DNA from 4 places in the Proteus columbae genome. Region 1 is predicted to be linked to each of the others. Evidence: predicted binding sites of a transcription regulator. Region 1 holds the regulator's gene; each other region holds the start of a gene.
What was found. Region 1 encodes CRP, which controls carbon source genes, mostly activating them, when cyclic AMP is high. Its sites were predicted from a motif close to ATGTGANNNNNNTCACAT; they were not measured.

Region 1 (5,135 bases):
AGCAAAAGAGAGAGGCTGGCTAAGCGTTGTGATGCACTTTAGAGGATGTAGTGGTGAACCCAATAGACAAAAGCGCATTTATCACTCTGGTGAAACGGAAGATGCTCGCTACTTCTTAAATTGGTTGAAAAAGGAATTTGGTGAGCAACCAACAGCCGCCGTTGGCTACTCTCTTGGTGGAAATATGCTTGCCTATTATCTCGCAGAAAGCGGTGAAAATGCGGTTGTAGATGCTGCCGTTATTGTCTCTGCGCCATTAATGCTAGAACCATGCTCAACAAAAATTGAACATGGCTTTTCTCGTTTTTATCAATGGTATCTGTTAAAAGAGCTGAAAAATAACGCGACACGCAAGCTTATTCGCTATCCTGAATCATTACCAATCAGCTTATTGACGATAAAATCCATTAAAAAACTACGTCAATTTGACGATCTTATCACGTCTAAAATTCACGGATTTAAAGATGCGTTAGATTATTATCGCCAATGCAGTGCATTACCTTTATTAAATAAAATAAAGAAAACAACACTGATTATTCACGCGAAAGATGATCCTTTTATGTCTGCGGATGTTATTCCTGATATCACAACCTTACCAAACAACATTGAATATCAACTCACCGAGTTTGGTGGGCATGTCGGTTTTGTAAGTGGAAAACTTTCTAAACCCGTGATGTGGCTTGAAAGCCGAATACCTGACTGGTTATCCGCTTATTTGGAGAAAACCAAATGATAATTCCTTGGAATGAGCTTTCCACAGAGACACTTGATAATCTTATTGAAAGTTTTGTTTTACGAGAAGGCACTGATTATGGTATCCAAGAGAAAACGCTTGAACAAAAAGTCGCCGACGTAAAAAAACAACTTAAATCCGGTGAAGCCGTATTGGTTTGGTCAGAACTTCATGAGAGCGTCAATATTATGCCGGCATCGCAGTTTCGCTCTGGTTAGTTATTCAAAGCAAGCGATGTATCGCCGTCAATAAGGGCCAACCTTATTTAGCAAAAGGATAACCTATGTCAATCAAGCATCCGATCATCGCAGTGACTGGCTCAAGTGGTGCAGGAACTACCACAACAAGCCAAGCTTTTCGTAAGATATTCCAACAACTCAATGCAAATGCTGCATTGATTGATGGAGATAGTTTCCATCGCTATACCCGTCCTGAAATGGATATGGCGATAAGAAAAGCCAGAGAACAAGGTAGACATATCAGTTATTTTGGCCCTGAAGCAAATGATTTTAGCTTACTGAGTAAGACCTTAAGTCAGTATAGTGATACAGGACAAGGTCAATCTCGCAAGTATCTACACTCTTATGATGAAGCCACTCCCTACAACCAATTACCAGGTACATTTACACCTTGGGAGCCTTTGCCAAACAATACCGATGTTCTCTTTTATGAAGGGTTACACGGGGGCGTTGTCACCAATGAGCACGATGTCGCACAACATGTTGATTTACTAGTGGGTGTTGTCCCTATCGTAAACCTAGAGTGGATACAAAAGCTTATTCGAGACACCACAGAAAGAGGACACTCACAAGAGGCGGTAAGAGATTCGGTTGTACGCTCAATGGATGATTATATTAGCTATATTATTCCTCAATTCTCACGCACTCACATTAACTTCCAACGAGTTCCAACGGTTGATACTTCAAACCCTTTTTCTGCCAAAGCAATCCCCACTCTCGATGAAAGCTTTATTGTTATTCGTTTTCGAGGCTTAACCGATATTGATTTTCCCTATTTACTTGCGATGTTGCATGGCTCATTTATGTCAACAATAAATACTATTGTTGTACCGGGCGGGAAATTAGGATTAGCGATGGAATTAATTATGGCGCCATTAGTCAAAAAATTATTAAATGGCGAAAAGATAAGTTAACCAAAATAAAATTTATCTCTATAAAAATAATATCCCATTAATTAAGGGATATTATTTTTCGAATTAAACTTTATTTTAAAATATCAAAATTAGTCGGCATCTTTTATTTCAAATGAATGCGTAATATTGGCTGCTTTTCCTAGCATTAAAGAAACAGAACAATATTTTTCTGCGGATAATTGAACAGCTCGTTCTACGATTTTATCCGTTAATTCTTTACCTGAAACAATAAAATGTAAATTGATATCAGTAAATAGACGAGGGGCTTCTTCGCGTCTTTCTGATGTTAATTTCACTTCACAATCAGTCACTTGGTGACGACCTTTACGTAAGATGCTCACAACATCAATAGCGCTACACCCACCTGCAGCAATTAATACCATTTCCATTGGACTTGGTGCTTTATCACCCGAATTTCCATCCATCATGATTTGATGACCAGAAGAAGACTCACCGACAAAAGATAAATCTTCTACCCACTTAACTCTCGCTTCCATTTATTTTCCCCTAAAGATGACAGAAACTAAAAGAGTACATTCTCATAATTCAACTAGCAATTAGCAAATAGGTTTATTATGCTGACTGCGTAAAACGAGACTTAATGCACTAATTGTGTTAAAAACAATATCTGCTTGATGATAGTGGTTAAGATCAATGCATTATTTTCTCATTTATTATAATCTACTCCATATTAACTTACCGTGTTCTCAGGAAGTTAATAGGTAAAGATAGGATTTTTAAGCACGCTGTATCAAAAGGGAACCTATCCGTTTTGAAAGGCTGCATTTAACGTACAGAGGATAACGCGAATGGTTCTCGGCAAGCCGCAAACAGACCCGACTCTTGAATGGTTTTTGTCACACTGCCATATTCACAAATATCCATCCAAGAGCACGCTGATCCACCAAGGTGAGAAAGCGGAAACACTTTATTATATTGTTAAAGGTTCCGTGGCTGTTCTTATTAAAGATGAAGAAGGAAAAGAAATGATCCTCTCCTACCTAAATCAGGGGGATTTCATCGGTGAACTTGGATTATTTGAAGAAGATCAAGAACGTAGTGCATGGGTTAGAGCAAAAACAGCCTGTGAAGTAGCAGAAATTTCCTATAAAAAATTCCGTCAATTAATTCAGGTTAACCCTGATATTCTGATGCGCCTTTCTGCTCAAATGGCGAACAGATTACAAACAACATCAGAAAAAGTAGGTAACCTTGCTTTCCTTGATGTTACAGGCCGTATTGCACAGACCTTACTAAACTTAGCAAAACAACCCGATGCCATGACGCATCCTGATGGCATGCAAATTAAAATTACACGTCAGGAAATTGGTCAAATCGTTGGTTGTTCACGCGAAACTGTAGGCCGTATTCTCAAAATGCTAGAAGATCAAAACCTGATCTCAGCACACGGTAAAACTATCGTCGTTTACGGGACTCGCTAAGTTTCCCCACCCCGAACAAACAATAGCCCAATAAAAGGGCTATTGATGATACAATCTGTATAAACCCCATCCTTATAGATGGGGTTTTTAGTCCGCACTACCCTTTTACAAATTCCGCAATAGCCACTTTTAATGCCACCATTCCTTCTTGTAATTCTTCTTGGGTAATAATTAACGATGGTGTAAAACGCATTACATCGGCTCCTGCGTTTAACATCATTAAGCCATGTTTGGCAGCAAGACCGAGTAACTCTTTGGCTTTACCTTTATATTGTGGTGCCAATTGCGCACCGATCAATAAACCTTGTCCACGGATTTGCGAAAAGACATCGTACGTTTGATTAATTGCCACCAGTTCATCCACAATCCATTGATAGCGCTTTTCTACACCCTCAAGTACCTCAGGTGTATTAATTAAATCAAATGCGACATTACCCACTGCACAAGCTAATGGATTGCCACCATAAGTTGTACCATGAGTCCCTACGCCCATTACAGAAGCTATTTCATGTGTTGTTAACATCGCACTGAGTGGAAAACCACCTCCTAGCGCTTTTGCAGTTGTAATAATGTCTGGTGTCACATCATAGTTCATATAGGCAAAAAGCTTGCCTGTACGTCCCATACCTGTTTGTACTTCATCAAGAACAAGCAGAGCTTGATGCTTATCACACAATTCACGTAGCCCCCTCATAAACTCAGGTGTTGCTACCGTGACACCACCTTCACCTTGCACAGGTTCCAATACGACAGCACAAGTATGGTCGTCAATAACAGCTTTAACCGCCTCTAAATCATTGAAAGGAATATGCACGATATCTGCAGGCTTAGGGCCAAAACCATCTGCATATTTAGGTTGCCCACCAACAGATACTGTAAACAGTGTTCTGCCGTGGAATGCATGGTGAAAAGCAATAATTTTAGTTTTATAAGGACTATGGCGAGTGATGGCATAATGGCGAGCCAACTTAAATGCTGCCTCATTCGCTTCTGCGCCTGAATTGGCAAAAAAGACACGTTCTGCAAATGTGTTATTTATTAATTTTTGTGCTAAACGCAATGCTGGTTCATTAGTAAAAATATTACTAACATGCCAAAGTTGTTCGCTTTGTTCTTTCAAGGCTTGATTAAGAGCAGGATGAGCATGCCCCAGTGCTAAAACAGCAATACCACCAGCAAAATCAATATACGATTTTCCCTGCTGATCCCAAACACGGCTACCCATCCCTTTGACAGGAATAAATTCTGCGGGTGAATAAATTGGCAACATTACTTGATCGTAAGTTGCCCGGTTGATGCTTTGCTTTGTCATTACCCCACCTGATCGTTATTCATATTCAATATGAAAATATAATCACTAAATATGAATAAAAAATCAAATGTGGTTTTGTATAAAAAGGCGTTATTTCGCTATTTAAATGCTATCCATTTAATATTTAAGGAAATTATTTAATAGCTCATGCCCTTGTTCACTTAAAATACTTTCTGGGTGAAATTGAACCCCTTCAATTGGCAGAGTACGATGGCGAATTCCCATAATTTCATCAACATTTCCATCATGTTGGCTCCATGCCGTCACTTCAAAAGGTACGGGTAATGTCGTCGCATCAATCACTAAAGAGTGGTAACGCGTCACATTTAAAGGCCGATTAAGTCCCTTAAAAACACCTTGTTGATTATGATGTATTAATGAATTTTTACCATGCATCACTTCTCGTGCTCTGATAACTGATGCACCAAAAGCTTGTCCTATCGCTTGATGTCCAAGACAAACGCCAAGAATAGGAATTTCACCGGCAAACCGCTG
Region 2 (5,135 bases), 430 kb from region 1:
GCCATCATTTGTTAATCGAATGATATTTTTTTTAAATTAGCCTATTCAATAAGTGCGTTTTTTAGGTTTGTTTATGTGATCTACTTCTCATTTGTGGGTTTTGTGTTGCTTTTTCCAAGCGCTATTTGTGATGGATATAGAGGGTTCTTTTTCTGGACTAGGTATAATTATCTGGCAAAAAGAGTCAATAATCTCAGGTTAGAGCATTATTGATAATCCATTAAATTTTTATGTGAACAGGGATCCTTCAATGCAACTCATTATGAGCTTGGTCGGAATGGCAACATTAATATTGATAGCCATTCTGTTTTCCAGCAATCGACGTGCAATTAGACTACGTACAGTTGGTGGCGCATTCCTTATTCAGATTGGCTTAGGTGCATTTGTTCTTTATTCCGACGGTGGTCGCGAAGTGCTTCTTGCGGTTTCTGATGGTGTTAAGAATGTTATTGATTACGGCAATAATGGGATGAGCTTCCTATTTGCAGGCCTAGTATCAGATAAAATGTTCGAGTTGTTTGGTGGTGGCGGTTTCGTATTCGCCCTACGCGTACTGCCTGTTATCGTGTTTTTCTCTTCTTTAATTGCTGTGCTGTATTACCTCGGCATTATGCAAATTGTGATTAAGATTCTTGGTGGTGGTTTACAGAAAGTCCTTGGTACATCACGCACAGAATCGATGTCTGCAACAGCCAATATCTTTGTGGGTCAGACCGAAGCTCCGCTTGTTGTTCGTCCTTATATTGCAAGAATGACAACCTCTGAGTTATTCGCTGTTATGTGTGGTGGCCTTGCTTCTGTTGCTGGTTCTGTTCTTGCTGGATATGCAAGCATGGGCGTGCCATTAGAGTATTTGATTACGGCATCATTTATGGCCGCACCAGGTGGTTTACTCTTTGCTAAGCTGTTGATCCCTGAAACAGAAACGCCAGACGATCAAAAAGATGCGCTGGATAAAATGACCGATGAAGAAAAACCAGCAAATATTATTGATGCAGCTGCAGCTGGGGCATCTTCAGGTTTACAGCTTGCTCTTAACGTCGGTGCTATGTTACTTGCTTTCGTTGCGTTAATTGCATTAGTCAATGGTATCTTAGGTGGCATTGGTGGCTGGTTTGGTTATGAGAATTTTTCATTAGAATTAGTATTAGGTTGGGTTTTTGCACCTATTGCTTTCTTAATCGGTGTACCTTGGAGTGAAGCGACCGTTGCTGGCTCATTTATTGGTCAAAAACTGGTTATTAATGAATTCTATGCTTACTCTGAATTTAGCAAATATCTACAAGATGAAGCTCAAGTTGCTGCATCAGGCTTAATCATCTTATCAGAACAAACAAAGATAATTATCTCCTTTGCACTGTGCGGTTTTGCTAACCTCTCTTCCGTTGCTGTACTGCTAGGTGGTTTAGGTGGAATGGCTCCAAATCGCCGTAAAGACGTGGCTCGTTTAGGGATGAAAGCCGTACTTGCTGGTACACTCTCTAACTTAATGAGTGCGACGATTGCAGGTTTCTTCTTTGCATTAACCGCAATGGCTGTTGTTGCTGCTTAATTGATTTTGATTATAAAGAGCAGATGGGTTTTGCCTGTCTGCTCTTTTATGTTTGTTTTCTGCTGTAATGTTAACTACTTTTATTGTGAGAGATATTTCGCAATTTGTATTGAATAGGGTCAATAGCGATATCATTTCATATTGATCTCGCTTTTTTTGCGTTATAAAGACGACTTAGAGGCGTTATTCGAGTAACATTAAACCAGAAAATGACCTAATTGTGATGTTGATCACACTTATATGTCATTGTTTGCAAGTTGCATTTGATTAGTGTGACGTAAAGCACATCTAATTGTTCCTTAGCGTGTTCAAATAAGATGTGCTGAAACTTCATGGAATGGCGAAGGCTCAATGACGGGTCGCCGAAGTGAGCATAGCGCGGTGAGAGGGAGCTCAGCTGTCGTTGTAGCGCAAGTTACAACAACATCTTCAAGGAACCAAGTCCGCTCGCCAACAAATTTAATCGCTAATCTTAAGCGTACGCCCAAAAGGGCTTGAGAAACATCGTTGGAGAGTTTTATGACAGATTTAACCGCTGCAGCGCGCCTTGCGCTGTCTTTGATGGATTTAACTACATTAAATGATGACGACACTGATGCAAAAGTGACTGCATTGTGTCATCAGGCTAAAAGCCCTGAAGGGAATACAGCCGCTATTTGTATCTATCCACGTTTTATTCCGTTAGCACGTAAAGTGTTACGCGAACAGGGTACTCCAGAAGTCCGTATCGCAACCGTAACTAACTTCCCTCATGGTAATGATGATTTAGATATCGCATTAGCAGAAACCAACGCGGCATTAGCTTATGGCGCAGATGAGGTTGACGTAGTTTTCCCTTACCGTGCATTTATGGCCGGTAACGAGCAAATCGGTTTTGATATCGTTAAAGCATGTAAAGAAGCTTGCGCAGACGCGGGTGCTTTACTGAAAGTAATTATTGAAACGGGTGAGCTGAAAGATCCAGCGCTTATCCGTAAAGCATCTGAAATTTCAATCAAAGCAGGTGCTGACTTTATTAAAACTTCCACAGGTAAAGTACCTGTAAATGCAACACTGGAAAGCGCTGAGTTAATGATCCAAGTGATCCACGATATGGGTGTTGGCAAAGAAGTTGGTTTCAAACCAGCGGGTGGTGTACGTACCGCTGAAGAAGCTGCTCAATACCTTGCATTAGCTAACCGCATTATGGGTGACAACTGGGTTGATGCCCGTCACTTCCGCTTTGGTGCGTCAAGCCTGTTAGGTAATTTATTAGCTACTTTAGGTCATGGCGAACAAAAATCGTCTAGTGGTTACTAATCCATTCGTGAAATACGCCCGCTTTTCGTTATTGTGGGCGTTACCAATGCTATAAAACCAGGAGGTTGCAGTGTTTCTTGCCCAAGAGATTATTCGTAAAAAGCGTGATGGTCATCCTTTAACTGAGGAAGAAATTCGTTTTTTCATTAATGGCGTCAGAGATAATACTGTTTCTGAAGGTCAAATTGCTGCCTTAGCAATGACTATTTATTTCCACGACATGACAATGCCAGAGCGTGTTGCTTTGACATTAGCTATGCGTGATTCCGGTTCAGTACTGAACTGGAAAAGCCTAAACTTAAATGGCCCAATTGTTGATAAACATTCAACCGGTGGTGTGGGTGATGTTACTTCACTGATGTTAGGGCCAATGGTTGCTGCTTGTGGTGGTTATGTTCCTATGATTTCTGGTCGTGGATTAGGCCACACAGGCGGAACATTAGATAAGCTTGAGGCAATTCCGAGCTTTGATATTTTCCCTGATGATGAGAAATTCCGCGACATTATTCGCAATGTCGGCGTTGCCATCATTGGACAAACTAATTCATTAGCACCTGCTGACAAACGCTTTTATGCTACCCGTGATATTACTGCTACAGTTGATTCAATCCCGCTTATCACTGCATCTATTTTAGGTAAAAAATTAGCTGAAGGCTTAGATGCATTAGTGATGGACGTTAAAGTTGGCTCGGGTGCTTTTATGCCGACTTATCAAAAATCGGAAGAGCTGGCTGAGTCAATTGTCCAAGTAGCAAATGGCGCTGGCTGTCAAACCACTGCACTGTTAACTGATATGAACGAAGTATTAGCTTCTAGCGCAGGTAATGCGGTTGAAGTTCGTGAAGCGGTTCAATTCTTAACAGGCGAATATCGTAATCCACGTCTATTTGAAGTCACTATGGCGCTGTGTGTTGAAATGTTAGTATCGGGTCGTTTAGCGGATGAGCGTCAACAAGCTCGCCAAAAACTGCAAGATGTGTTGGATAACGGTAAAGCAGCAGAAGTCTTTGGTCGTATGGTTGCAGCACAGAAAGGCCCAACTGATTTTGTTGAAAACTACAATAAATACCTGCCAACTGCGGTATTAAGTAAACCTGTATTCGCTGAGAAAACAGGATTCATCACAGAGATGGATACACGTGCATTAGGTATGTCTGTTGTGACATTAGGTGGCGGTCGCCGTAAAGCGACTGATGCTATTGATTACAGTGTTGGCTTAAGCGACATCGCAGCACTTGGTGCTGAGATCAATACAGATACACCTTTAGCAATGATCCATGCTAACAGTGAAAAGTCATGGCAAGAAGCTGCGGCTGAAGTCCGTAAAGCGATGGTAATTGGTGACAGCAAACGCGAAGCTTCACCAATGGTGTACCGCCAAATCAGCGAATAAGAACTCAATTACGATTTATAAGTGACATATCCGTAGCCTACGGAGAATGACACTGGAGAGAGAATTATGAAACGTGTACATATCATGGTATTAGATTCCTTCGGTATCGGTGCTGCCGGTGATGCGGAGAAATTCGGTGACCAAGGTTCAGACACTTTAGGGCATATCGCACAAGCGTTTGCTGACGGTAAAGCAGATAGAGACGGTCGTAAAGGTCCTCTTCATTTACCTAATCTTTGCCGTTTAGGTTTAGGTAAAGCTGCGGAAGAATCAACAGGTAAATTCCCTATCGGTTTAGACAAAAACGCAGATATTATCGGTGCTTATGGCTACGCGAGTGAAATCTCTTCTGGTAAAGATACTCCGTCAGGCCACTGGGAAATCGCAGGTGTTCCTGTTCTATTTGATTGGGGATACTTCAAAGAACTGAAAAATTCATTCCCACAAGAGCTGTTAGAAAACATCGTTAAACGTGCCAAATTACCTGGATACTTAGGTAACTGCCACGCATCTGGTACAGTGATTTTGGATGAACTGGGTGAAGAGCATATGAAAACCGGTAAGCCGATTTTCTATACCTCTGCTGACTCTGTATTCCAAATTGCATGTCATGAAGAAACTTACGGTTTAGATGAATTATATGAGCTGTGTGAAATTGCTCGTGATGAACTAAACAAAGGCGATTACAACATTGGTCGTGTTATTGCGCGTCCATTTATCGGTGACAAACCAGGTAACTTCGCTCGTACAGGTAACCGTCATGATTTAGCGGTTGAGCCACCAGCACCAACTATGTTGAAAAAACTGGTTGATGAAAAACAAGGCCACGTTGTTTCTATCGGTAAAATTGCTGACATCTACGCAAACGTAGGTATCACTAAGAAAGTGAAA
Region 3 (5,135 bases), 720 kb from region 1:
AAACGGTGTGATAATCGGCCTTTGCACTCTGTACGCATCCATTTTCTACCTGCACCATGGGGTAAGGAATGAAGGCTTAATTCAGACACAATTGGCTTAACAATATAGCTGTAATCACCGCGTGAACCCGGAATAACCACCATATCGTGATGTGCGGGTGTTGCACCTTTACGATGTAACCAACCTTGTTGACCATGTAATTCACAAGGCTCTACAAGGTTATGATTTACATCAGAAATAACTGTACCTTGAGTGCGAATTTGGCGCATCATTCTTTCACCAATAAGGCGACGATTAATCTTTGCGTAATCAAGTGCATTATTGTGGGCTTGCAAATATTCATTTGCCTCTTCGGTGTTAGCAACAAGTCCTTTATGACCAAACTGTTCTGTATGAGCACGTAAGATAGATTGTCCTAAACCTCTTGATCCGCTGTGAACTAATAGCAATAACTGTTTTTTATTGATACCACTTGCAGCGAAAAGCGTTTCATTAATCACTTGGTCAATTTGTTGGAATTCAGCAAAGTGATTACCACCACCAATAGAGCCTAAAGAGCCAGCAAAAGGATGATTTTGCATTTCAGTCGGTAGATGAGCTTCTAGCCATTCTGAAGGCGCGATATCACTCATTTCACTCAACTGTTTCTCTGCTTTATCTAAGTTGAGTTTGCTGTTTTTAAATTCTGTTTGAAAGAGCGTCATGCCACAGCCAATATCATTTCCGACTAAAGCAGGGTAAAAGCGATTAACAGAAAAAAAAGCAGCGCCAATGGGATAACCACGCCCCGGATGTAAATCAGGCATACCTGCGACATAAGCCATATCAGGAAGTTGAGCGGTTGTTTCTAATTGTTGGATTGCTTTGCTTTCAATCCAAGTATTATCCGATGCGATATAACAGACGCTATCAGATAAATAATGAACACACTTGTCCATATACCAATCCATATAATGTAAAGGATAAAAAAATAAATTGATTGGCGGACAGCAAAAAGAAGGAAAAAAGGATTACTTCTGAGATTGTCCGCAAAGAGTATTCATATTTGTCGTTGTCATGGGATACCTCCTTGCAGTTAATTGAAATGGATGTGAAATAATAAATCGCGGGCATAGTAACCACTTTTTTTTGCATTGGCAATCAAAAAGTGGTGTGGTTTTTCTTTATTTTTTAAAAAAAAGAATTAATAGATTTTATTTAATTTAAGGCTAATTTCCTTTTATTTGCTATTTCAGTTAGTTCTCTATTTTTAATTAATAAATTACTTTTACTGAGCTTTTTCGGCAATAATCTTCGTAATCATCCGTTAATTTTCTATCTGTGATAACAACATCAAACTGAGCTAAATCGCCCATATTGGCTGTCGCTGTTTCATCAAAATAGTGATATTTGGTGAGTAAGATCTTACGAATAGATTTATCCATCGCTTTTTTCTTCATGTACAGATCGTCGATGTTATAACAGGTAACGCCAAAATCGAGATGAACACCTTCGGCTGAAATAAAGGCTTTTTTGGGATTAATGCTATCAAGATAAGAAGGTTGGGTAGGATTGTAGAAAGAGTCACTTTTAGGACGATATTCACCTCCGCAGAGTAATACGGTGGCATTTTTTTTCTGGCTTAATGCCAAAAATACTCGATGAGAATAACAGATCCCCGTGAAATGCAGATTATCAGGAATAAGCTCAATCAGTGTGGGAATAAACTGCCCGTTATCGAAAAAAAGAACATCGCCGTCAGATACCATGCCAGCGGCAAGATTAGGAATATGAAGTTCTTCAGTTTGATCTGGCGTAATAATATTAGAGGATGTTGAGATTAACCCTGAATGGGGCTGGGCTAATGCAACAACGTAGCCACCTAATAATGACATCGGAAAAGGGTTTTCGGCGTCAGAACTAAGGTCGCGCCTAATTGTCATTTCAGAAACTTCAAGGATCCTTGCGGCGTCTTTAAGATGTATGCGACCTGAGCGTTTTATACATTCACTGAGGCGGCGCAAACGTTCGTGCTGTTTGGTCTCTATCACCGAAGGATCCTTGTGTTATCGAATAGCGTACTCCAAGAAAATATACGCTAAATAATTAGTAGTTTGATTCAGGTGCATCTGAATCTGTTGCGATAGCGACACTTGCGCTAGCGCCGATACGTGTTGCACCTGCTTTGATCATGTTTAATGCTGTTTGGCGATCGCGAACACCACCTGATGCTTTCACACCAACTTCATCACCCACTGTTTTGCGCATTAAAGCAACATGATGTTCTGTTGCGCCCATTGTACTGTATCCTGTTGATGTTTTCACAAAATCAACGCGGATCTCACGACACATTTCACAAACTAAACGTACTTCGTCGTCAGTTAATAAGCAAGTTTCTAAAATAACTTTCAGAGTTGTATTACCACAAGCGGCTTTTACTGCTTCAATATCTTGTTTTACAAAGTCTAAACGACCGCTTTTTAACATTCCGATATTGATAACCATATCTACTTCTTGTGCGCCTTGACGAATAGCTTCAGCGGCTTCAAAGGCTTTTGTTGCTGTTAAACCAGCCCCAAATGGGAAGTCGATAACACAACATACTTTTACATCACTTCCATCAAGGCAAGTTCTTGCTAAAGGGATGTAAGAAGTGTTAATACAAACAGAGAAGAAACCGTGTTCAACTGCTTCAGCACACAATTTTTTGATTTGTGCTTCAGTTGTATCTGCAGCAAGAAGGGTATGATCGATATAATTAGCTAATGGACGCATAGTATATTCCTTAATAAGAAGATTGTTATTCATCACCCATGTGATTTTGGCAACATATTAGTGCCGTTTTAACGGGATAACAATCACAAATGATATTTAAATAACATGATACTGTTATACAGCTATCAAAATGTCACTATTTTCACATTTAAAAATTTCATATAAGAGTAAGAGGCGCTATGGATATCGCAGTGATTGGTTCAAATATGGTGGATTTGATCACCTATATAGACAGGATGCCAAAAGAGGGAGAAACCCTTGAGGCGCCAGCATTTAAGATTGGCTGTGGTGGTAAAGGGGCAAATCAAGCTGTTGCTGCTGCTAAATTAAATTCAAAAGTGATGATGTTAACAAAGGTTGGCGATGATATTTTCGCGGATAACACCATCATGAATTTAGAGTCTTATGGTATTAACACGCGCTATGTTGAAAAAGTGCCTGGTACAACAAGTGGTGTTGCGCCCATTTTTGTGACTTCTCAATCATCAAATAGCATTTTAATTGTTAAAGGTGCTAATCAGCATTTATCGCCAGAGGATATTGATAGAGCCACAGATAGCCTGAAAAAATGCAAAATAATCGTATTGCAATTAGAAATCCCGCTTGAAACGGTGTATCACGCCATTGAGTTCGGTAACAAACATCATATTCCTGTGTTATTTAACCCAGCGCCTGCTTCAAAAGCATTAGATCTTGATATTGCAGCTCGTTGTGACTTTTTTGTTCCGAATGAAACAGAACTTGAAATTTTGACTGGTATGCCAATCACTACAATGGATGAAATCCGTGAAGCCGCTTGTTCTTTACTACAAAAAGGCTTTAAGAATGTTATCGTTACATTAGGTGAAAAAGGCGCATTATGGATGAATGGTGAAATTGAAAAATATATTCCGGCCATTAAAGTTGATGCAATTGATACTAGTGGGGCGGGGGATGCCTTTATTGGTTGTTTCTCCCATTATTATGTTCACACCAATAATATTGAAGAAGCGTTAAATAAAGCCGTGATGTTTTCTGGTTTAAGTGTTGCAGGAAAAGGCACACAATCTTCTTATCCAAGCCTTGAAGAGTTTGGGCAGTTTCTAGCGCAAGCCAAGTAGTACACTTCTGCACTATCACATCTTTGTATTCCACTTGCTATCTCATTTAAAAAGCAAGTGGAATTTCTTTAAAATCAATAGATTATTATGTTTTTATAGTCACTGTTGGATTTCTTAAAAAGAAAAAAGGTTTAACTTAATGTGACTGATTTCACAGAGTGGTGACAATTATCATTGAAATATAATTTCATAAGATGTAATTTTAATTGAAATTTGGTTTCATTAAGGTTGTTATGATGAAAGAAGATGCATTAAGCGAATGTCTTAAAAATGAAAGCAATCAAGAAACAACACAGTTTTCTGAATTAAGCGCTTTAGAGTTGGTTACGCTTATCAATAGTGCAGATATGACTGTTGCCAATGCAGTTAAAAAAGAATTACCCGCTATTGCTAAAGCAGTAGAAAGAATTACTGAACGTCTGCAAAAAGGTGGACGTATTTTTTATGTTGGTGCAGGAACAAGTGGCCGATTAGCGGTACTAGACAGTGCGGAATGTCCACCTACTTTTGGTGTATCTCCTGCATTAGTACAGGCGATTATTGCTGGCGGTCATGATGCAATGCTAAAAGCGGTTGAAAATATTGAAGATAGCCAAGAGGCGGCAATTGAAGAGCTTCAACGTCGTCATGTCAGTGATAAAGATGTCGTTATTGGCATTGCCGCAAGTGGTCGCACTCCCTTCACTGTCGCAGCTTTGCAATATGGCAAGAAGCTAAAAGCATTGACAGTATCTATTACTACGCGTGGCAAAAGTATGATGAGTGAAATTGCTGATTTATCTATTGCACCAGATGTGGGCGCAGAGGTGTTAACAGGCTCTACAAGAATGAAAAGTGGCACAGCTCAAAAAATGATTTTGGGTATGTTAAGTACTAGCGTGATGACTAAACTTGGAAAAGTGCATAAAAACCTGATGGTGGATGTGGTTGCGAGTAATGAGAAATTGCAACGTCGTGCTGAAGGTATTGTCAGCGAGGTGTGTGGAATTTCACATGAAACAGCCAGAACCCTGTTACAAATGGTTAATTATCATCCTAGGAAAGCCATTTTAATGTATGAACTTCATCTGAGTGTGGAGAAAGTGGATCAAATTACGCAGCAATATCCTTATCGTTCGTTACAACAGCAACTCGCCCTATTTAACTAATAACAATATGAGTAAACACTCTGAACTTTAGCAGGCACGTATATGGCTAATAAAATAGAACATCTCGACACGTTAGCAATAGAAATAGAAAAACATGCTGGTGGGTTTCAAAATGTGGCAACCCTAACACATT
Region 4 (5,135 bases), 1.5 Mb from region 1:
CACCGTAACAATTGCTTGCCGTTTTATGCAGATCAGCCGACAGGCTTATTACAAGAGACTGGATAGAACTGAGGAACGAAAGAAAGCCGATTCGGCCATCATTGATGCTGTTAAATCTGAACGAGTCTTACAACCTCGACTGGGTGGGCGTAAATTACATTTTATTTTAAAGCAAAAACAGATGGTTATTGGTCGTGATCGGCTATTTTCTTTATTGAAGGAACATCAGTTACTGGTGCCTAATAAACGGGCTTATCATCGAACAACCTTAAGCCATCATCGTTTTTATCGGCATCCAAATTTAATTAAGTCAGGGTTTATCCCCACACAACCAGAACAGCTTTGGGTAGCAGATATTACCTATTTATCGACGCATGAAGGTGATACTTATTTAAGTTTAATTACGGATGCGTATTCACGAAAAATCGTGGGATATCATTTAGATAACAATATGAAAACAAGTTCAGTGAAGAAATCGTTGGTTCAGGCGTTAAAAAAACGGACTTCGACAACTTCGTTAATCCATCATTCAGATCGAGGGATACAGTATTGTTCTTCGGAATATCAGGAGATACATAAAGAGCATAATATTCAATGTTCTATGACTGATGGGTATGATTGTTATCAAAATGCCTTAGCAGAACGAATTAATGGAATATTAAAAATGGAGTATCTACTGATAAAACCGAGTAATCTGGAACAAGCAAGAAAATTAGTAGAAGAATCAATCCAACTCTATAATGAAAAACGGCCACACTTATCGTTAAACTATAAAACGCCCGATGAAGTACATCGAGCGTTTTATGCCTGAAAAGTTGTCAACCTATATCAGGACTAGTCAGGCAAGATATCAGTAATACTTTATTTTTCGGCAATATTTTTACGAACACGAACTACCAGAGATAAGCGACCAGGATGAACGTTATCTGGTTTTAATGGTTGGTGGATACGAGCGGTTTCTACGCAAGCCATTTTACGATAGCCACCTGTGCTCATATCTTTCATTGAACTTGCGAGTTCTGCACCGGGGTTCCAACATACCACATCACTATGATGGTAATGATGAACCTCAATTGTGCGATCCCAACCATCATCATGAATAAGATTAAAATCGTCAGGCTCTGTATAAAGCCTGTCAGTGCGTCCATTGAAGCGTAATGAGGTTTCCTCAGTGTAAACCTCTTTATCTGCTACGGTGTCAATGTAGTGGCCTCCTAAGCCAGTTACAGAGACATTATCAATGTCACTCACATTAAAATAAGAGTGAAGGGCGGCTGTCGCTTCATAATCACCGTAAGATTCTAATTCAACCTCACAGGTTGCGCCTAATTTAAAGCGAGCAATAACCGTAAACTCATGAGGCCAATATTTTTGCGTCTGCTGGCTCTCTTTTAGTGTCATGGTAATGAGTACGCCATCCTCTTGCTCTGTGTGAGCACTAAATTCCCAAGGAAGAATTCGTGCAAATCCATGGCTTGGTGTACCCGCTGAAGCAAACCAAGGCCAGCAAATAGGAATACCACCACGAATCGCAACACCGGAAGTGAAGAGAGAAGCTTCGCTTACCCAAAATACAGGATGCTCTTGTGCGGGTTGCCAAGCAATTAAATGTGCGCCTTGAAGACTGATAGCTGCGCGTACTTTAGGATGTGAAATAACAAGGATAGGAAGTTCGCCTAATTGCCGACGACTTAAGTAAGGTGATATTTGTTCAATAATCGGCAAAGAAAAAATTTTCTCATTCATTATTTTATGACCTTATGTCACTGACTATTTCAATACAATAAACTGACTGGCTAGAAAATAAAAGAGCCACCGAAAAGGTGGCTCTAAAAGAAATCGTGACTTTCTAAACTCTAATTATTTAGAGATATGAGAAATCAGATCCAGAACTTTGTTTGAATAACCAACTTCGTTATCGTACCAAGCAACTAATTTAACAAAGTTGTCGTTCAGTGCGATACCTGCTTTAGCATCAAATACTGAAGTCAGAACTTCACCGTTGAAGTCAGTTGAAACAACTGCATCTTCAGTGTAGCCCAGAACGCCTTTCAGTTCGCCTTCAGCTGCTGCTTTGATAGCGTCACAAATTTGAGCGTAAGTTGCTGGTTTTTCCAGACGTGCAGTCAGGTCAACAACAGAAACGTTAGGAGTAGGAACACGGAAAGACATACCAGTCAGTTTGCCGTTCAGTTCAGGAATAACTTTACCTACAGCTTTAGCAGCACCAGTTGATGATGGGATGATGTTTTGAGAAGCACCACGACCACCACGCCAGTCTTTTGCAGATGGACCATCAACAGTACGTTGAGTTGCAGTTGTTGCGTGAACAGTAGTCATCAGACCTTCAACGATACCGAAGTTATCATTGATAACTTTAGCTAAAGGCGCTAAGCAGTTAGTCGTACAAGATGCGTTAGAAACGATATCTTGGCCTGCGTATGATTTATGGTTTACGCCCATTACGAACATTGGTGTGTTGTCTTTTGAAGGACCAGTCAGAACAACTTTTTTCGCACCAGCTTGGATGTGTTTACGAGCGGTTTCATCAGTTAAGAACAGACCAGTTGCTTCTGCAACAACGTCAGCACCGACTTCGTTCCATTTCAGATTTGCTGGATCTCTTTCTGAAGTTACGCGGATGGTTTTACCATTAACAACGAGGTGGCCATCTTTTACTTCAACAGTACCGTTGAAACGGCCATGAGTTGAATCGTATTTCAGCATGTATGCCATGTAGTCTGCGTCTAACAGATCGTTAATACCTACGATTTCGATATCTGAACGTTCTTGAGCAGCACGGAAAACGATGCGGCCGATACGACCAAAACCATTAATACCTACTTTGATAGTCATATGTATTCCACCAGCTTTAATTTAGTGAATTAAAAAGTTGCTTCTAAAGTTACCAAAACCGCGCCAATCGTCAAGCGGAATCGTGTCAATAATTGCAAAAAATCAATTAAAAAAACACTTTTCGCTTAAAGATTGGTCGTTTTAGCTAAATGTTACGCTGTGTATTATCGGGATCAACGCCGATAAATGAAGTTACCTTTGCTCCGTTATGTGAAATTCATCACATTTCAAAAACTAAAGATTACTCTTGATGATTTTAGACCATATTTTCCAGATTTGTTGTTAAATCTTTGTTATTATTCACTGTTGTTTTAAAAAGCATTTTTCTGGGCAAGAGGTCGATATGGCAGATAATGAAAAGAAAGTGAATATTTCAAGTAATAACAATCACCTTGATTTATCAACACTCAACGAAATGCAACGTTATGTGACGCAACAGCAAGGCACAGAACCGCCATTTAGTGGTAAATTATTACACAACCGTCAAACAGGGATTTATCACTGTTTATGTTGTTCTGCTCCTTTGTTTTATTCAGATACAAAATTTGATGCAGGATGTGGTTGGCCAAGCTTTTATCAACCTGTTAGTGATAATGCGATTCGCTATATTGATGATTTTTCTCATAATATGAAAAGAACTGAAATACGTTGCCAGCAATGTGATGCACATTTAGGGCATGTTTTTAATGATGGCCCAGCCCCAACAGGGGAGCGTTATTGTGTTAATTCAGCATCTCTTTCATTTACAAATAGTGAAACAGGCGAAAAACAAGCCGGTTAATCTTGTTAAATTAACAAAATAATAACAACTGAAAAAACGATTCAGCCATTTCAAGTGATTATTTAGCTTATGGAGCAATCAATGGAAGTTAATGAACTTATTTCGATGGTAACCCCTGAAATTTATCAGCGTATTTCAACCGCAGTTGAACTAGGTAAATGGCCTGATGGTGTTGCATTGACCGATGAGCAAAAAGAACATTGCATGCAGATTGTTTTATTATGGCAGGCGAAAAATAACCACACACCTGAGCATATGACAGTAGGCACTAATGGACAAATTACCATGAAGAGCAAACAAGAATTAAAAGCTCAGTTTCAATCTGAACGTTTAGCGACGTTAACGCCAATGGATGATGATTAAAACCTGTGTTGAATGGATAGAATAAATATAAAAAGGGGCTATTTATTAACCGAACAGGTTAAAATAGCCTCTTTTTCATTTTATAAAGATAAGGAAAATAACGAACCTATTGATTGTTACGATTAAGCCAATGTGCTGAATCAATTAACGCTGCGCCTTTTGCTCTCATTTCTTCTAATGCTTTTTCGCTATCGTCATCTTGAATATTGACACCGCGACAACCGTCTGTAATGACTGAAACCTGATATCCTAATAATAATGCATCTAGCACTGTGAATTTGACACAGTAATCCGTAGCAATTCCTAAAATATAAAGATGTTTTATATTTAATGTCTGCAAAAGTGTATGCAAACCTGTTTGGTATTCATGGTCGTTATCAAAAAAAGCACTATAACTATCAATAAGGTGATTTTGCCCTTTGTAAATAATATGATTAATCAGTGCTTGGTTTAATTCAGGATGAAATGCAGCGCCATAAGAATTTTGTACACAATGTACTGGCCACCAAACTTGTGGTAATCCATTAAGAGTACCGACCTCTCCCACAACTGTGCCTGAATTTTCAGCAAAGCTAAGATGATCGGCTGGATGCCAGTCTAAACTGGCGATAATAGGATTTTTAGATTGCTTGAAACTATGAATAAGTTGATTGGCTGTTTGTATAACTATGTCGCTTTCATTAACAGCTAATGCACCACCTGTACAAAAATCATTTTGTATATCAACCAATAACAGTGCAGAATTTTTCACCACTTTTACCTTTAGATTAAACTTAGTCGTTATCGTCTAATGTCATTTCACCGCGTAGGTTTTGCTGCATTAGTCGGCAGATTTCAGTGTAATTATATTGTTGGCTAAGGAGATAATGCAGTTTAGTTAATGTTGCTTCAAATGTCATATCAAAGCCACTGATCACTCCAACTTCCGCTAATGCTTGACCTGTTGCATAGCCTTCCATATTCACTCGACCAGAAATACATTGTGTAAGGTTGATAACAACAATACCACGCTCTGTTGCTTCACGTAGGGTAGAAAGTAAAGCAGGGTGTGAGGGTGCATTACCGACACCATAAGAGCGCAATATTAAGGCTTTCACAGGTTGCATCAGGATGTTTTTAACAACTTCATCGGAAA

Region 2: deoC (deoxyribose-phosphate aldolase) is a predicted target of CRP. The motif match lies at 1,823-1,840, and genes of this name have one in related genera.
Region 3: deoC (deoxyribose-phosphate aldolase) is a predicted target of CRP. The motif match lies at 2,793-2,810, and genes of this name have one in related genera.
Region 4: msrB (peptide-methionine (R)-S-oxide reductase MsrB) is a predicted target of CRP. The motif match lies at 3,065-3,082, and genes of this name have one in related genera.

The regions. Positions count from the first base shown of each region.
Region 1 covers NZ_CP043925.1:3,764,573-3,769,707, forward strand. Annotated here, with positions in the region: gene F1325_RS17515 (hydrolase) at 1-733, shown strand, start outside; gene F1325_RS17520 (YheU family protein) at 730-951, shown strand; gene F1325_RS17525 (phosphoribulokinase) at 1,017-1,886, shown strand; gene F1325_RS17530 (OsmC family protein) at 1,976-2,383, opposite strand; gene crp (cAMP-activated global transcriptional regulator CRP) at 2,696-3,328, shown strand; gene argD (bifunctional acetylornithine/succinyldiaminopimelate transaminase) at 3,426-4,640, opposite strand; gene F1325_RS17545 (aminodeoxychorismate synthase component II) at 4,758-5,135, opposite strand, start outside.
Region 2 covers NZ_CP043925.1:3,339,227-3,344,361, reverse strand. Annotated here, with positions in the region: gene F1325_RS15635 (NupC/NupG family nucleoside CNT transporter) at 251-1,552, shown strand; gene deoC (deoxyribose-phosphate aldolase) at 2,072-2,851, shown strand; gene deoA (thymidine phosphorylase) at 2,922-4,244, shown strand; gene deoB (phosphopentomutase) at 4,311-5,135, shown strand, end outside.
Region 3 covers NZ_CP043925.1:372,690-377,824, forward strand. Annotated here, with positions in the region: gene F1325_RS01830 (RNA ligase RtcB family protein) at 1-938, opposite strand, end outside; gene F1325_RS01835 (DeoR family transcriptional regulator) at 1,254-2,030, opposite strand; gene deoC (deoxyribose-phosphate aldolase) at 2,086-2,754, opposite strand; gene rbsK (ribokinase) at 2,934-3,854, shown strand; gene murQ (N-acetylmuramic acid 6-phosphate etherase) at 4,091-5,002, shown strand; gene F1325_RS01855 (PTS transporter subunit EIIC) at 5,045-5,135, shown strand, end outside.
Region 4 covers NZ_CP043925.1:2,225,947-2,231,081, reverse strand. Annotated here, with positions in the region: one part of gene F1325_RS10670 (IS3 family transposase) at 1-811, shown strand, start outside; gene F1325_RS10665 (D-hexose-6-phosphate mutarotase) at 862-1,746, opposite strand; gene gapA (glyceraldehyde-3-phosphate dehydrogenase) at 1,861-2,856, opposite strand; gene msrB (peptide-methionine (R)-S-oxide reductase MsrB) at 3,200-3,637, shown strand; gene F1325_RS10650 (YeaC family protein) at 3,719-4,000, shown strand; gene pncA (bifunctional nicotinamidase/pyrazinamidase) at 4,107-4,751, opposite strand; gene ansA (asparaginase) at 4,774-5,135, opposite strand, start outside.